DNA from 2 places in the Paenibacillus sp. FSL R5-0407 genome. Region 1 is predicted to be linked to the other one. Evidence: a T-box and tRNA genes for the amino acid it is inferred to sense, from the RefSeq annotation. Region 1 holds a T-box; the other holds one or more tRNA genes.

Region 1 (9,180 bases):
AAACCATTACGTTTACAGAGGGGAATGCTCTGTTAAACGACCAGCCGTATACTTCGGGCACTATGATAAGTGCAGAAGGTAGCTACACGCTTGTCGTGAGTGATGCCGCCGGCAATGCGACGACGGTTAGCTTTACCATCGACAAAACGAAGCCAGTGGTTTCGGGCGTAGAAGACGGGAAGCTGTATAACACGGATAAAACGGTGACGTTTGACGAGGGAAAAGCGACGTTGAACGATGCCTCGTTCGTATCAGGGGATACCGTGAGTCATGATGGAGATTATACACTCATTGTTACCGATAAGGCGGGCAACGTAACAACGATTCACTTCGCCATCGATCAGACGGCCCCGGTCGTGACCGGGATTACAAATGGAAAAAGTTATAATACGGATCAAACCATAACGTATATCGAGGGTACGGCTACCTTAAACGATGAGCCTTATAGCTCAGGGACGACTGTCAGCGAGGAAGGCAGCTACACGCTTGTTGTAACAGATGCAGCAGGGAATGAGACGAAGGTATCCTTTACAATCGATAAAACAAAGCCTGTGATTTCCGGTATATCGGACCAAGGCGAATATAAAACAGCTGTTACTGTGACGTTTAATGAAGGAATTGCGACGTTGAACGATAATCCTTTCACTTCGGGTTCTACGATTTCGAACGGAGGTAAATACACGCTTGTAGTAACCGATGAAGCGGGGAACCAAACCTCTGTTGGTTTTACAATTACAATAGCAACCACCAACCCGGGCGGCGGCACAGGCAGTAACGGAAACATTGGCGGTAATGGGAGCATAGGAAATACCAGTAATTCTGGCAGCGTTAAGGATCAATCAAACAGTAAAATAGTGGTGATCGTAAACGGTCAAGTTCAGGAACAAATTGCCGAAGCGCATGTGGAGATGAGAAGTGGTAAAAACGTAACCGTAGTTTCGATTAATGAGAAGAAGTTTGAAGACAAACTTCAAAAGGAGCCGTTGGGGGCGACAGTCGTGATTCCGATTCATAACACGGATAATGGAGTCACCGAATTAAACGGCCGCATAATAAAAGCGATGGAGATCAAAGCGGTTACACTGCAAATTCAACTCAATCAAGCGACCTACACGATTCCGGCCAAAGAGATTAATATCGACAAGATTTCAGAAGCCTTGGGTACGGCTGTTGCCCTTGAAGACATCGAACTTCGTGTTACAGTTACGCTGGCTTCTGATGCTGACGTTCAGCTTCTTGCGAGCGGATTGGGTGAAGCGACACGAATAGCCCCGGCTGTGCATTTTTCTATTACGGCTGCTTATAATGGTAAAGAGATTGAAGTCGATCAGTTTAATAGTTTTGTAGAAAGATTGATTACGATCCCGGATAGCGTTGATCCGAAGAAAATCACGACAGGCGTTGTACTTACGAAAGACGGTAAAGTAGCACACATTCCGACAAAAGTGGAGACGAGAGCCGGAAAGTCGGTCGCTATCATCAACAGCTTGACGAACAGTGTTTATTCCGTAATTTATAACGAAAAAACTTTTGCCGACATTACCCATCACTGGGCAAAAGCAAGCATTGAGGACATGTCTGCGCGGATGATTTTTGAGGGCGTTAATGATAAGCAGTTTATGCCTGATCAAGGTATCACACGTGCAGAATTTACAGCTATTCTTGTCCGAGCTTTAGGATTGCATCTTATCGACAAATCTGTTTCCTTCCGTGATGTAAATAAAAGCAACTGGTTTTATGAGTCTGTATCTGTCGGTTCGAGTTATGATTTAGTTGAAGGATTTGAAAATGGCGAGTTTCTCCCTAATCAAAAAATTACTAGAGAAGAGGCTACGGTGCTCTTATTCCGTGCAATGAATCTGGCTCGTATGGATACAAACATTACGGAGACCGAGAGTGCCGGGATATTGGGGGCTTTTAAAGATGGCAGCCAATTTCATGAATGGTCCAAGACTGCTGCAGCCCTCAATGCGAAATTCCACATATTAACCGGCTTTAACGGCATGGCCCTTCCGAAACAGCAGATTACCCGAGCTGAGACGGCTGTCATGATCCAACGTTTGCTCCAGCAAGCCGGTTTAATTTAGGGCGAAGCAGCATTGAAAGCTTGTTATGAATGTTAAAGATTTTCAATAATCGCAAGGATGTAATGCAAAGGTTGCCCTGGCTTCGGGGCAGCCTTTTTAAATGACATTGGAAATACAGCTAGTTGTATGGCGACTGCTCGCATCCATTGACATTTTGGAGGAAATCACGTATATAGTAAGTAATAAGTGATAAGTAGTAAGTAAAAGTTACAAAAAGCATGATGATATATGGTGTAGGTAACGGGCAAATAAGCTTAACCAGGTATGAAACGTCTATTCTTAAGGATCGGGGAGATGGCGGATGGCGGATTTGAAATTGGCTGAGAGCTTTGCGATGGTTGCATTGAATGCTCAGCGAAGTCTTGAGTTGACGATGGCGAAAAAAGTGGCGCTCCGTTGTATGGCGGCGGCGGTAATCTTGGAGCTTAATCTGGAAGGCGGGCTGCAAAATCAAGTGGCTCAAATGCGTTTGAAGCAGGATACAACAGGCGGATCGCCGGAAGGAACCTATCGGAGAACGGTATTGGTGCCACTCGCAGGCGGTAAGCGAGATTTGGACCAGGAGCTGCCTTGGTGGCTGCATAGAGTGTCCCGCTTGTCCGCCGGCAAGCTGGTCCGATTTGAACGAAGCATGGCTGCTTCGCTCGAGGAACGGGGACTGCTGGAGCAGATCCCGCATCTGCTCGGCTGTGATTTATATTTTCATTCAGCCGGTGTTTCTATCAAGGAATACCGCAGCCATGTCGAGGAATACGCAAGGATCACGGAGTTTTTACGTGCGGATGTCCTGGAGGATGGAACCATGACGGATCAGTCGGTCTGTATGCTATGGTTGCTGCGGGAGAGCGGCTGTATGCATGATTTGTTTTCGCGAAATGAACTGGATCAGGTCACTCGTAGAATGGTCAGCCTGATGCAAAGCCGGCCTCTGGCCAAGACTTTGTATCCTCTCCGGATCCGCCGCGGCTTCGAAATCGCCGTTAAGCAGCTCCTGCAATTCAAGAAGCGGGCCGTATCGACACAGGCAGGCAGCGGAGTAAACTTCCTGTTCCCGATTCTCGAGCGCTCGCAGGCGATATTCATTGATACAGAGGCGATGCTCCCCGGTCCTGAAGCAAGGCTGAGGGATGTGCTGACACGGCTTGAGTCCAAAGGACACCGGGTCAAAGTATTGAGCAAAGGCCAGGTTCCGAACCTCAAAATTGATAATCTGGTCTACGAAGCGATTCCGCACGCAGTTTACGGAAGAGTGCCCATCCATGGGGTACGCCTGCTTCCGAAACACCTGGCATAAAGGAGCACGCTCATGTCCAGACAACGTTCAATGGAAGCGATTCTGGCTTCCGAATACGTATCGATCGGCGAACTGACGCGGCTGACCGGAGCAAGGTACAGTACGCTGAAATTTTACACGGAAGAAGGCATGCTGCCGTTTGAGCAGGCGGAGGAAAACCTGACGCGAAGATATCCCAGAGAGAGTACGGTAGAGCTTATTCTCCGGATCAAGCAGATGAAGGCGGACGGTTTATCGATTCCGCAAATCAAGGACGCGCTAAAAGTGAAGCGTTAATTGATTCGCTGCGGCATTTCTTGACTCCCCATTGACTCAGCCGGTTCATTTTTATATAATGATTGGTGATTCAATTGGATATTTGTAAACTTTGAAGAGGATTATTAGTTTGAATTTCACCATCCAGAGAGCCGGTGCTTTGGTGCAAGCCGGTTGGAGAGATCAAATGAACTCGCCTCGGAGTTACGATGCAAAACATCGTCGTTGTACCCGCGTTAAGGGTGTAAAGGGAGCGGAGGACAAAGCATGTTCGACGCTAACTAGGGTGGTACCACGGGAAACTTCCTCTCGTCCCTAGCGATGATACGCTATGGATCGGGAGGTTTTTTTATATTCAGGTGAAATGAATGAACAAGATTTCTAGGGAGGACTCAAACCATGGCTGACAAAAACGTGCATCATGACGTTTACCAAGCCCAGAGCATTGAGCCGAAATGGCAGGCATTCTGGGACAAAAATCAAACCTTCAAAACCCGGGAGGATGCGGGCAAACCGAAGTTTTACGCGCTCGATATGTTTCCTTACCCTTCGGGTGCAGGCCTTCATGTAGGTCATCCTGAAGGTTATACGGCAACGGATATCGTATCCCGCTTTAAACGGATGCGCGGCTTCAATGTACTCCATCCGATGGGCTGGGACGCTTTCGGTTTGCCGGCGGAGCAGCATGCTCTGGATACAGGCGAGCACCCGCGCGACATTACGGTCAAGAACATTAACAATTTCCGGCGCCAAATCAAATCGCTCGGCTTCTCGTATGACTGGGACCGGGAGATCAGCACGACGGATCCGGATTACTATAAATGGACCCAATGGATCTTTATCCAGCTCTATAAAAAAGGCCTCGCTTATGTTGCGGAAGTACCGGTGAACTGGTGCCCTGCGCTCGGTACGGTGCTGGCGAACGAAGAAGTTATCGACGGCAAGAGCGAACGCGGCGGCCATCCGGTAATTCGCAAGCCGATGCGCCAATGGGTGCTGAAAATTACGGAATACGCAGAGCGCTTGCTGGAAGATCTCGAGGAGCTCGACTGGTCCGAAAGCATCAAGGATATGCAGCGCAACTGGATTGGCAAGTCCGAAGGGGCGGAGGTTGTATTCGCCATTGAAGGCCATGAAGAATCGCTGACCGTATTTACGACCCGTCCGGATACGCTGTTCGGTGCCAGCTATGCGGTGCTCGCTCCTGAGCATGAGCTTGTGGCTCAGATTACTACGTCGGCTCAAAGCGATGCCATTAAGGCATATCAAGATCAGGCTGCACGCAAGAGTGATTTGGAACGTACGGATCTGGCCAAAGAAAAGACCGGCGTATTCACGGGTGCCTATGCGGTGAACCCGGTAAATGGCGCGAAACTGCCGATCTGGATTGCGGATTATGTGCTGGCCGGTTACGGTACAGGCGCAATTATGGCCGTACCGGGCCATGATGAGCGTGACTATGAGTTCGCGAAGCAATTCGATCTTCCGATCATTGAAGTGGTTGAAGGCGGCGATCTTGCCAAGGAAGCTTATGCCGGAGACGGACCACACGTCAATTCCGACTTCCTTAACGGACTTCGCAACGAGGAAGCGATCAAGAAAATGATCGCCTGGTTGGAGGAGAGCGGCAAGGGGAAAGGCAAAGTGACCTACCGTCTGCGCGACTGGCTGTTTAGCCGCCAGCGTTATTGGGGCGAGCCGATTCCTATTCTGCATCTGGAAGACGGTACGATGAAGCCGGTGCCTGAAGATCAGCTTCCTTTGCTTCTGCCGGATGTGGACGCGATCAAGCCGTCCGGTACGGGCGAGTCGCCGCTGGCGAACGTGACCGAATGGGTCAACACGACCGATCCGGAAACCGGGCTGCCGGCCCGCCGCGAAACCAACACGATGCCGCAATGGGCGGGAAGCTGCTGGTACTACTTGCGGTATATCGATCCGCATAACGATAAAGAGCTGTGCTCCAAAGAGAAGCAGCAGGAATGGCTGCCGGTTGATCTCTATATCGGCGGTGCAGAGCATGCGGTCCTTCACTTGCTGTACGCCCGCTTCTGGCATAAGGTGCTGTACGACCTGGGCGTAGTTTCGACGAAAGAACCGTTCCACAAGCTGGTCAACCAGGGAATGATTCTCGGAACGAATAACGAGAAGATGAGTAAATCCCGCGGCAATGTCATCAATCCGGATGAAATCGTCAACGAATTCGGGGCGGACACCTTGCGGATGTACGAAATGTTCATGGGACCGCTGGAAGCTACGAAGCCTTGGAATGCGAACGGGGTGGAAGGAACGCATCGTTTCTTGTCCCGGATCTGGCGCTTGTTCGTGGCCGAAGACGGCAGTTTGAGCAGTAAGATCGTGGATGGAGACGGAAGCGAAGAGTTCAAGCGGACATGGCACAAGACCATCAAGAAAGTAACCGAGGATTTTGAAGCACTGCGCTTCAATACCGCGATCAGCCAATTGATGATCTTCATTAACGAAGCTTACAAAGCCGACGCCGTTCCAAAAGCGGCTGCCGAGAACTTCGTTCAAATGTTGTCCCCGCTGGCACCGCACTTGGCGGAAGAGCTGTGGGAGCGGCTTGGCCATCAGGAAACCGTGTCGTATGAGCCTTGGCCTGCTTTTGACGAAGCATGGACGGTGGATGCGGAAGTTGAAATCGTCGTCCAGGTCAACGGCAAAATCGTCGACCGGGCGAAGATTTCCAAGGACCTGGATCAGGCAGCCATGCAAGAGCATAGCTTGAGCCTTCCGAACGTGAAGCAGGCGGTAGAAGGGAAGACGATCCGCAAAGTGATCGCCGTCCCTGGAAAACTGGTGAATATCGTCGTAGGTTAATCAGGTTCCACGGCGTCAGCTCCTGGTACCGGCTGCAAGCCGAAGAGATGATTCAGCTTGCCAAGGTCCTCGTCGTATTTCCGGTGTGTCGTTTCAATCAGACCGGTAAAGACGTGCTCGAGGCCGCTTTGCAGCACGGCAATGCCTTCGGCGGTTACTCCGCCGGGCACGGCTACGCGGCGCTGCAGCTGTTCCGGCGTGAAGCCTCCTTCGGTCAGCAGCTTACCGGTGCCGTGAAGCATTTCGGCCCCGAGCCGAAGCGCTTCGGCTCGACCTATTCCGGTCTGCCGCGAAGCGGCTTCCGCCCACTGCTGCAGAAAAAAGGCGATAAACGCCGGGCCGCAGCTGGCGATATCCGATGCGATGCGAGTCTCCGTCTCCCGGATGGAGACCGGGATGCTGATGGAGGACATAAGCTGCTCCAGCAGGAGGCGGTCCTCCGGCAATATTCGGCTCCCGTAAATGCATAACGAGGCTCCGGAAAGAGCCTTGTGGGTGATGCTGGGAATGATTTTTGCGATTTTGGACGAAAGTCGTTCCTCCAGCATGCCGATTTGCACAGGGCTTGTTATGGACACGACGATTTGCCGCTCATCGAGAACTCCGGAAAGCTCCTCAATGACGGCCGGATAATCAAGCGGTTTAACACAAAGAAATACGATTTGGCTCCCGTTCGCGGCTTCGGCATTGCTGCCTGTAACACGAAGTCCGGGATGCCTGTTGGCCAGCGCGTCCGCCTTTTGTCGGGAGCGATTGCTGGCGCAAATGTAATTCGGGTGCAACGCACCGGAACGCAGGAAAGCTTCAATCAGCAAGCTTCCCATCGATCCTGTTCCGATGAAAGCAACTTTCATCCCGGTTCCCCCTTCCGTGCGTAACCTTGTTTTTGAACAACCTTTTATATATGTATGCATCTTGAATGGATCTTCATGACCTATCCGAATCAGATTCTTTTAAGATAGGGGCGTTCAGGTTGAAAAGAGAGCATATCATTTTATCGGTCGTCTCTGCAGTGGTCGGAGCGGGGTTAATGCTGCTGGCGCTTGGCGGAGCCAAGCCTTCCGGAATTGAGGGCTGGATTCCGGTAAACGAAAGCGTCGCCTCGGCGATGTCCCTAAAGGACGACGGCTCAGCAGCGGCAGGAGGATACGTTGAACCGGCAAAGCAGGCTGGCGGCGAGGACGAAAACACGGTGCAGCTATCCGGGAATGGAAGCGAAGGCGGACAAAAGGCGCAGAATAGCACAGATCAAACGGTACAGGGAATATCCCATGTACCCGAAGCTAACGCGCTACCCGGGGACAGCCCGGTGCCGGGAATAACCGGCGACTCTGCCGGAGCCCCGGCGGCAGCGGTTCAGCAGCAGCACCAAAGCGGACTGATTAGCATCAACACCGCCGGAACGATAGAGCTGCAGGAAATTCCCGGGATCGGGGAGAAGAAGGCACAAGCGATCGTTGACTACCGGAACGCGCACGGCCCGTTTAAGTCGGTGAATGAGCTGACGAAGGTGAAAGGGATCGGCGATAAAATGCTGGAAAAAATGAAGCCTCATATCGGGCTGTAAGTTAGGAGACATGCAGGGATGAAACCGGATCAACGCAAAGATTGGGATACGTATTTCATGGATATCGCCTATATGGTATCCACCCGTTCGAGGTGCAGCCGCCGGCATGTCGGCGCGGTGCTGGTTCAGGGCAAGAAATTGCTCGGGACGGCTTATAACGGCGCCCCTTCGGGAGTGCCCGATTGTTCCGAAGCCGGCTGTATGATCGCGGAAGAGTATGAGCTTGCCGTTGTAAACGGGCAGGAAACGATGATCAAAAAACAGCGCTGCGTCCGCACCATCCATGCGGAGCAAAACCTGCTGCTGTTTACCGACCGCATCGACCGGGAAGGCTCCAGCGTGTACGTCACGGACGAGCCTTGCTGGACTTGCGCCAATATGCTGGCCAACAGCGGGATTACGGAGATCGTGTTCCATCGGCCCTATCCCAAGGATACGGGGAAAGTGACGGCGATGATGGATCAGAAGGGCATTGTATTCCGGCGTCTGGAATCCTATGATCCGCCGCAGGAAACGGTCATGGAAATCGAGAACTGAAGACAGTTTGGCGGTACAACTTTTCAGGATGAAGGAAGAACCTCATCTGCTAAGGCAGATGGGGTTCTTTTTGTATTTCAAGAGTTCTTTATTCTAGAGTTCTTTAAGGCTTCACCAATTAAGGAGTGGAGGGCTGTCCAATGGAACGCAGACCCTTGGTAGTCATAGCATGCTGCTGGATCGCCGGGAGCGGGCTGGCCTGTTTATACAACGGCAAAACCTTCTGGTTGTTATGGGGCGGCATCACATTAATCGCTCCTTTGTTTGCCGTTTTGAGGAAGCTCACTTGGAGCCGGCTGTTGATCCTTTGGATCGCATTTTCGCTGGGGGCCGCTTATTGGGCCTACAATGATGGCAGGAATGTGAGTGGTATCGAACCTAAGCTGCAGCAAATAAACAAAGTTCATCAGCCGGGCGAAATAGCGGGTTGGGATTCGACGAAAACAACGGGTTCTGGCGGGACACTTAATTCTGCTGAACTTGCTGAGCTGGTTGTGAATGTCGAAGGCACTATCATTTCAACGGTAAGTATAGATGGCGACCGTGCGGATTTTACGCTCAAACTGAGCGGATTTTCGTTAGGAGATGAGACTTCTGGC
Region 2 (9,180 bases), on a different contig from region 1:
GCTCGATAAATTTCTGGGCTTGTTCGGTGTGGACGGTCCAAGCTGGTTGGGCAATCCTTCATGGGTGCTCATTTCCATGATGGGGATGCTGATCTGGAAGGAAGCCGGGTATTTCATGATCTTTTTCCTGGCCGGTCTTCAAGCTCTGCCGAAAGAGGTCTATCAGGCCGCCGAATTGGACGGAGCCGGACCGATCCGGAAATTCAGAACGATTACGCTGCCGCTGGTCATGCCGACCACCTTGTTTGTCCTTATTATTGCGACGACGAATTCCTTCAAGCTGGTCGACCATTTGTACATCATGACCAAGGGCGGCCCGAACAATGCGAGCAATCTGCTGTTATATCATATTTATGAGACGGCATTCAGCTTCTGGGATATGGGCAAGGCGTCTGTATTGACTGTGATTCTGCTCGTCATTCTGCTGGTCATTTCGATCTTCTATTACGGATATTTGGACAAGCGGATCCATTATTAGAGAGGAGTCAAAGCGATGCATCGCCTGTTAAACCAAATCGCCATATCCATACTTGCGCTCATTTTCGCAGTTCCCTTGGTCTGGGCTGCAGTAACCTCGATTACGCCGGCCGGCGAAATGCTGACCCGGTCCAATCCGTTTGCCGTGACGCAGCCGACGTTTGCCAATTACACGGAGGCTTGGCAGACGATACCCTTTCCAGTGTACTACTGGAACACGTTGTTGATCGTCGCAGGCGTACTGATAGTACAGCTGCTGACGGCCACGCTGGCTGCGTATGCATTTGCCAGACTGCAATTTCTGGGCCAAGGCTTGCTATTCATCTTGTTTCTCGTGCAAATTATGATTCCGCCAGATATTTTGATCTTTCCCAATTATACGATTATGAAGGAGCTTCATCTTATCGATACGAAATGGGCGATTATGATTCCGTTCTGGGCTTCTTCCTTCGGTATCTTTCTGCTTCGGCAAACCTTCAAGCAGATTCCTTACGAGCTGGATGAAGCGTCCAGAGTTGACGGATGCAGGTGGTGGCAAAGCTTATGGCATGTTTACCTGCCCTCCGCGAGGCCGACCTATGTCGCTTTTGCGCTGATCTCGATCAGCACCCATTGGAGTAATTTCATGTGGCCGCTTATCGTCACGGATTCGGTTCATAACCGGCCGCTGACCGTCGGGATCGCCATCTTCGCCCAGTCTTTCGAGACCGGGGCGCAATGGGGGACGGTTACTGCAGCTACAATGATGGTCATTGCGCCGTTGCTGATCGCATTCTTCTTTTTTCAGAAACAGTTTGTCGAGAGCTTCATGCACGCCGGTATCAAGTAAACCAAACCGAATAAACCGGGGTAGGAGACGTGGAGAAAACCCTTTATGCAACGAAAGATCGCTTATTTGCGCATTCCTTTCTGTTGGATGAAGGGTTTTTCTCGTTTTTTGCCCGCGAAAAGAGAGGAAGAAAGCCAATGAGAACACGTACAAAGTATTTGAGTATCTGTTTGCTTACTGCACTTCTCGGGAATACCTTCATGTCCCTGGTCCAGCCTCCCTCAACAGCCGCAGCGGCGGAAGCAAGCCGAAAAGAGTTGAATGTGTCCAAAACGCTGACTGCGCCGGTGATTGACGGCAAGTTCGATGAATCGTTTTGGTCCCTGACGGAGACGCTCGAAGTTCCATTAGGAGAAGGACTGAATACTGCGGCCAAGCTGGGTCTGCTTTGGGATAATCAGTATTTATATATTGGAATGGAGATGCAGGATGATGCCTTGATGTCGGACGCGGCAGGCTCCTGGTTCGAGCAGGATAGCGTGAGTCTGTTCTTTGACCCGAGTCTTCATCAGTCGGCTCCGTTCCAGAACAGCGACATGCAGGCGGGCTTTGTTTACAAGCCGGGTTCGGCCACGCCTCAGTTTCATTTCGGGGCAGCGCTAGGGAACCATGGAGCCAAGGATGAGAAGAACGTCCTGAGAGCCATTCGGACGACCGATAACGGCTGGTCATTGGAAGCCGCAGTACCTTGGAGCATGCTGGAGATGAATCCAGTGATCCAGAAGCAGTTGGGCTTCGAAGCGACCGCAACCGACCGGTATGGGGCAGACACATCCCAGCAGCGGGTGAATGCCTGGAGCGCGTATCAATCCAGCTCCTTCTGGAACAATACGCAAGGCTACGGGGTGCTGACGCTAACCGATGATCAGCCGGTTTCAGGGATCGTGAATCCGGTGCTCCTTGAGGAGAACTTCGATGCCTATGGAAACGGAGAGATTCCATATGGCTGGATTTCGGACGTGAACGGAGGCAGCACACCGTTTTCTGTCGTTCAGGATACGTATGGAAACGGCAGAATGACGTTTGCCGGAACGGCGTCCAGTCAGCAGGGGCGCATCAGCGCTCCCGTTCAATGGGACAATTACACGATCGAGGCCGACGTCCGTTTTGATAGCGTACTGAATTCCGCGCGTTGGGCTGCCCTTATGTTCCGGGGAGCGTCGGATGGGAAGGCTCCATATAATCAAATGGCTGTCCGGCAGAACGGTACGTATGAGGTTGCTTACCGGAAGCCGGATAACAGCTGGTCGGTCATCGCCAGCGGCCCTTCGGAAGCATTGGAGGTAGGCAAGGACTATAGCTTTAAGGTACGAGTCTTTGACAATAACGTGAAGGAATATATCAAAGCCAAAGAGGATGAGGATTACAAGCTTCTGGTCGACAAGAGCTTTGCTACGGACCTGTTGGCCCGAGGGAAAGTGGGGTTCCAGGCCGACCAAAGCACGGTTTCCTTTGACAACCTGAAGGTTACCCGCATTACGGCGGATGAGCTGCGTCTACAAGTGCCTGCTTCCATTGAAGCATTGACAGGGCCTTTAACGGTAACAGGCAGCGTCTACTATTCCGATGGTTTGACAGAACCGCTGGAGGCCGGGAAGCTCCGGTTCTATTCCTCGGACGAAAGCATTGTAAAGGTAAGCGATGGCATGCTGTATCCGGTAAAAGAAGGAACGGTGACGCTAACGGCAGTTTACGCTAATGCGGATTGGTCCGGTTCAGTAACGGTTACGCCAAGCTCGAAAGGAGCAGCCGTAACCTCCCTTGCCCATGAAACCGGTTATACGCTGGCCGAAACGGGCAAAGAGCTTGATCTGGCGGAGTTGGAGTTTGAGGCCAAATTCAACGATTTTACGGAGAAATCCATAACCGGCGCTGAGTTAGAATGGACTTCATACGAGAGTAATGTGGAGATCCGTGACGGAAAGCTGGTTCCTCGTCAGAAAGGAATCTATTCTATTGTCGGCAAGAAGGATGAGGCCGCAGTGAAGCTGATGATTGTAGTGAAAGACGAAGGAGATGCCGAGTACGTACTCTATGAAAATAACTTTGATCAGGAAACGGAAGGCGAGCTGCCGTCCGGATGGTCGAGAGTCGAAGGGACCACGAAAGCCAATGCGGCCGTAAAAGCCGGCGCTTTCGAGATCCGGGCAAGCGCCTCCCCGGACAATCCTTCCAGAGTGCTGCTTCCGGATTACTTATCGCTGTTTGGAGATTACAAAATCGAGGCGGATGTGACGCATCTCGCAGCCAATGATCCGGCTAGATGGCACTCCATCATGTACCGGATTCAGAATCCGCAAGGCGGCGGGTACCCTTACTATCAGATGGCCGTCCGGCAAAATGCAACGGCGGTCAACGGAGTGGAATTTGCGGAAAGGACGCCGACCAATGAATGGAATGTCATGAATAAAGCCGCTTTTTCCGAAAAGATTAGCCCGGACAATATGTATCATTACTCCGTTATGGCCTATGGCGACAGAGTCATGCAATCGATCAACGATAAAGTGCTGATCAATACGGCGAATGCCGGGGCTTATCTGAAAGGCGGTATCGGATTGCAGGCGAACGGCAGCGTCATGAAGGTTGATAATCTCCGGGTCACGCTGCAGTTGGAAGAGTTGCCTCCGCTGCCCGAAGAACGTTTCGTTTCCGTAGCCGAGACCGACACCAGGATTGCGCTCGCTCCATCCATCATCACAGAACTGGAAAGTGTGGAGCAGCTGAACGGGTTACACGGCAATCAAATGCCTGCGACTCTCTTTATTCATGTGAACAAAGACCTCAATGTGACGACTCCAGGCAGCAGCAAAGTCATAATGAGCCTGCAGGAAGCCATTGAGAAGATTGGAACGGTAATGATTCCGGCTTTTTACGTCAAGGACGAACAAACCGTAACCGCCTTGACGGATTATTTAAAAGACATAGATTTAGAGGATGCCTTTATCGTATCCGATAACCCCGATCTAGTGAAAAAGGCCAGGGAAGCGTACTTGATGATCCGCGGGATCGTCGATTTTAGCGGGGTGAAGGCGGCTAACGAGAAAGAGCTGATGGATTTGCGGAAACAGGCCACCCTTAGCAAAGCAAAGATTGTGATTCTGTCTCAGGCCGCGGCAACTAAGGACAATGTCGCATATCTTCAGCAGCGGACCATGATGGTTTGGGCCAAAGAAGGGAAGGGGACAGGAACTCAGGAGGAATATGTAAACCTGCACCGCCTGATAACGGCAGGAGTCAATGGGATTGTAGCGAAGTCACCGGCGGAGATCAGACGGGCGCTTCAGGTGTATTCCCATGAGACTACGCTCATTCGCAAGCCATATATTATCGGACACCGGGGAATGCCTTCGGTTGCTCCCGAGAACACGATCATCAGCAATGAGCTTGCCCTGGATGTCGGCGCGGATTACATTGAAAATGATATTTACCTGTCCAAGGACGGACACCTGGTCATTATTCACGATAGCGTAGTAGATACGACGACCCATGGAACGGGTTTGGTGGAAAACATGACTTTGGAAGAGCTGCGGAAGCTAAAAGTGAAGCAGGTACCGGGCACCAATTATCCAGATGCAAGAATAGCGACGCTGGAGGAACAGATCGATCTGGCCAGGGAACGGGGCGCCATGGTTTACGCCGAAATCAAAACCGGTACGCCGGCGGCAGTGGATGCTTTTGTGAAATTGGTGAAAGAAAAAGATGCCGAGGATCTGATCAATGTCATGTCGTTCGATACGAACCAATTGACCCGGCTTGCCGAGCAGTTGCCTGACATGCCGCTTGGACTGTTGACCGGCGGATACGCGAACGAGAACCGGGTGAACGGCGCGCTTCGGGAGACGTTTAAAGTGATGCAGCAGTATGACAGCACGTTGAACACCAGCTATGGCGGCCTCGGGCCGAAGTTCATGGAGGCGGCTCATCATCGCGGTCTGATCGTTTCGCCATGGACTTACAACAACAATGCCGAATTTAAATCGATATTTATGTTGGGTGTGTTCGGCATCACGACGGATTACGCGTTTTGGGCGAAGGACTGGGACATTTTGCTGACGCCTCAGCAAACCGAGGTAACGCTTAAACAGGGAGAGAGTATTCAGTTATCGGCTATCGTAGAGAGTTACAGCCGCAACCAAAAAACGGTCAGCCCCGAGATCGTGCTTCTGGATAACAGCGGAGTCGTCAAGCAGGATGAAGATGATCGCAGCCGGATTACGGCGAACAAGCCGGGCCGGACGTATGCTTTGCTGCGGTACACAGCCTCGCTGGATGCCGAGAAGGTTTACGATATTTACACGGAGCCGGTGTTGATTCAGGTATCCGGTAATGGAGATGGCGGCGGAGCTCCGGGCGGGGGCGGAGACGGAGGCGGCAACAACGGGAACAACGAAAACAATGGAAACAATGGAAACAATGGAAACAATGGCAATAACAGCAATAACGGAAAAAATAGCAACAACAGCAACAACAGTAATGGTAGCAGTAATGGAGGTAGCGGTGTAAACAATGGTGGCGCCGGTTCCGGCAGCAACACTAACGGCGGAAATGGGGGCCCGGCAACTCCTTCGCCTGTGTTCGCGGATGTGGCCGGACACTGGGCTTCTGCTTCGATTCAACGTCTGGCGGAGCAAGGTCTCATGACCGGTTACGAGGACGGCACGTTCAAACCGGACCGCCTGGTAAGCAGGGCGGAGTTTGCGGCCATCATTTGCCGGATGCTCGGATTAGACGGATCTTCGGGCAAGACCGCTTATAAGGATGTTCAAGCAGGCGCTTGGTATGCCGAGTATGTAAACGGGCTGCAGCAGGCCGGACTCATCAGCGGATTCCCGGATGGAACCTTCAAGCCAAGTCAACAGATTACGAGAGAAGAAGCGATGGTGATTTTGTACAAAGCGATCAAATCAGACCTAATGGTGCCAAATGACAAGACGGGATCTGATTTCAAGGATAAGGCACAGGTATCGGCCTGGGCATCACAGGCTGTACAAGCTTTAACCGCAGCCGGAGTAATTTCCGGCTATCCTGACGGCACGATGAAGCCGAAAGCGAATATTAGCCGGGGGGAAGTAGCGGCTATTATTGCCCGGTATATTAAATAACCTGTTTAAATTTAATAAGCATTCCGTCACTCAATATGGAGAGGCGGAATGCTTATTATTACATTCGAAAAAAAATACAAAAAAAGTGTTGCAAGGTATATTGGTATTTGGTATACTCAATCTTGTCGCTGCTTCAGAGCGAAATTAAATAAGGCCCGTTGGTCAAGGGGTTAAGACACCTCCCTTTCACGGAGGTAACAGGGGTTCGAATCCCCTACGGGTCACCAATTTGCGGTCGTGGTGGAATGGCAGACACGCTATCTTGAGGGGGTAGTGGGTGTATACCCGTGGAGGTTCGAGTCCTCTCGACCGCATACAGAACTGGAAAGCTCCTGCATTAATGCAGGGGCTTTTTTGTTGCATTCAGCATACATAGAACCGGCATAAGAATGGCGGATATTTCCCGGACATATTTTCTGGACAGGGGAACCTCGTTATGGTATCTATATGATAATGATAACCATTATCAATAAGGTGGAATTAATTTGCTGACCAATTATAATACGCACCGCCCTGGAGCTCGGCAATCCTCCGGCGGAAATGCTTGGACCATCCGGTTATGGGAGATGGGAATCTATGGTGGACAAGAACTGCCTTTAGATCCATGCCTGACCTGGAATATGGTACTGATCATCCTGCTTGAAGGAGAGGCCAGTATGGAAAGGAACGAGCAGGTTACCCGAATGGCCAAAGGAACCGCCTGCTTTTGTCCTCCTAACAGCACTTTCGGAATCCGTGCCGTTTCCGGAGCAAATGTCAGCATCGCGGTGTTTCAATTCAGCGTGTTCCAGACGGGAGACTCATCCGACCATGCATTATGCGAAGGGGTGCCGGCAGGAATATTTCCGGAGGGGATGATAGGCTTGGCTTCGGCGGAAGACCGGGTACACCACTGGGCCTTTTCGATTTATCAAAACTCCCGTCACCACAAACTTTTAAAGCAGTGGAGAGCCCAGGTCGATTTTCAGGAAATGTTGTATGAAATTCTGGAGACGAGCGGGCAAAGCTTCAACAATCAGGATAAAACCCGGATTCTGGAGAAGACCAGAATTTATATGGAAGAGCATTACGGCGAAGATTTAACTACGGAACAGCTTGCCGGGATCGCCGAGCTGAGCCCGAAATATTTTGCCGAGGTGTTCAAGAAGACATACGGTTCCGGCGTCATGGAATTCTTGACTCAAATCCGCATGAATAAGGCGAAGCAGCTTATGCTGGGCACGGACCGTTTGCTTCGGGAGGTCGCCCATCAGGTGGGATACAGGGACGAATTTTATTTTAGCCGGAAGTTTAAAAAAGAGTTCGGTCTATCGCCGTCAGCCTATATGAAGACGCACAAAAATAAACTTGCCGTGTACGGCTCCTCATCGATTCTCGGTTATCTGATCCCGCTTGAGGTCACCCCTTATGCCGCGCCGCTTCATCCTAAATGGTCCCGTTATTATCATCAGTCTCTCGCGCCGATCGTTCCTGTTCACCTCAGTGCCTATCGGCAGAACCACAACAAGGAAGAAAACTTGCAAAAACTCGGCGCTTCGCAAACCGATTTGATCCTGTGCGCCACTGGTGTCGAGCCACGGGAGAAAGAACGTCTAAAAGAGATAGCACCTATATATGAAATGAAGGAAGATGTCATTGGCTGGGAAGCCCAGCTTCGTGAATTAGCAGAGCTGCTTGGGAGAATGGAGGAAGCCGATCGATGGCTCGAAGGATACAACCGGAAACGGGCGGACGTTTGCCGGAAGCTCCGGAATGAGCAGGATATGAGCTTGAACTCTCGAATGTTGCCGCTCCGTTTTCATAGAAACGAGTTATGCCTGAATCAAGGACCGGGGATCAACGAGGTGTTGTTCGGGATTTTAGGTTTTATGCCTTCATCTTTAATGGATAACAACGCTCATACGAATCCCTTTACAACTTCCCATCTGGTCGATTGTGATGCGGACCATTTATGGCTGCTGATCCGTCAAGACACGGAAACTCTGGAATACTGGAAGACGCTGCAGTCCTCTCCCGAATGGATAGGCCTCCCTGCGGTTCGGGCCGGAAGGGTGCATGTACTCTCGTCTTATCCTTGGCGGGAATATTCTCCTGTCGCTATATTGCAAATGTTGGAGGAGGTCGAGGATATCATTTCCGTAAATAATCCATGAAAGTTCCGGTAATATTCCATGGAGAAAAATGCTGATTCTCTTTACGATATAAATGATAATAATTATCATTATCAATTTATTGGCGATAGGAAGGGAGTAGCAGGTATAAATGAAACAGACGAAGTGGATCGTGGGGTTGTTATTAGTATTTATGCTAGCATTAACGGCTTGCGGAGAGAAGAAAGAGACATCCGGGACACCTTCCGGTAACGCAGCTGCAAATACTGAGACGAAAGTGGAAGCGTCGGAGAATTCCGAGGCACAGCAAGAAACCAGAACCGTGAAATACCTGGACAAAGAATATACGCTGCCGGCGAAGACAGAACGAATTGTCATTACCGGGGCCGTCGAAGCGATGGAAGACTCGATCGTGCTTGACGTAAAACCGGTTGGAGCCATCACGTTCTCCGGCGAGTTTCCGGAGCTGTTCCAATCGATTACAACGGATGCCGAATCCGTCGGCGAAAAGACCGAGCCGAATTTCGAGACGATTTTAGCTCTGAAGCCAGACGTAATCCTGGGGAGCACCAAGTTCAAGCCGGAAGTGATGGAACAGCTGAGTAAAATTGCCCTAACCATTCCTTACTCCCATGTCTCTACGGATTGGGAAAGCAACCTG

The links. A T-box is a leader RNA that pairs with one kind of tRNA and senses whether it is charged. The one in region 1 lies ahead of leuS (leucine--tRNA ligase), so its partner is inferred to be a tRNA-Leu.
Region 2: it has a tRNA-Leu gene. The T-box ahead of leuS (leucine--tRNA ligase) is inferred to sense a tRNA for this amino acid. The anticodon was not compared.

Annotation. Positions count from the first base shown of each region.
Region 1 covers NZ_JBBPAX010000001.1:1,926,597-1,935,776, reverse strand. Annotated here, with positions in the region: gene NYE70_RS09365 (S-layer homology domain-containing protein) at 1-2,087, shown strand, start outside; gene NYE70_RS09360 (hypothetical protein) at 2,389-3,381, shown strand; gene NYE70_RS09355 (helix-turn-helix domain-containing protein) at 3,394-3,657, shown strand; T-box leader at 3,740-3,956, shown strand; gene leuS (leucine--tRNA ligase) at 4,036-6,477, shown strand; gene comER (late competence protein ComER) at 6,474-7,331, opposite strand; gene NYE70_RS09340 (ComEA family DNA-binding protein) at 7,451-8,044, shown strand; gene NYE70_RS09335 (deoxycytidylate deaminase) at 8,063-8,581, shown strand; gene NYE70_RS09330 (ComEC/Rec2 family competence protein) at 8,722-9,180, shown strand, end outside.
Region 2 covers NZ_JBBPAX010000002.1:186,349-195,528, reverse strand. Annotated here, with positions in the region: gene NYE70_RS20285 (carbohydrate ABC transporter permease) at 1-478, shown strand, start outside; gene NYE70_RS20280 (carbohydrate ABC transporter permease) at 494-1,306, shown strand; gene NYE70_RS20275 (S-layer homology domain-containing protein) at 1,444-6,408, shown strand; tRNA gene NYE70_RS20270 (tRNA-Glu) at 6,561-6,635, shown strand; tRNA gene NYE70_RS20265 (tRNA-Leu) at 6,640-6,722, shown strand; gene NYE70_RS20260 (AraC family transcriptional regulator) at 6,894-8,561, shown strand; gene NYE70_RS20255 (ABC transporter substrate-binding protein) at 8,671-9,180, shown strand, end outside.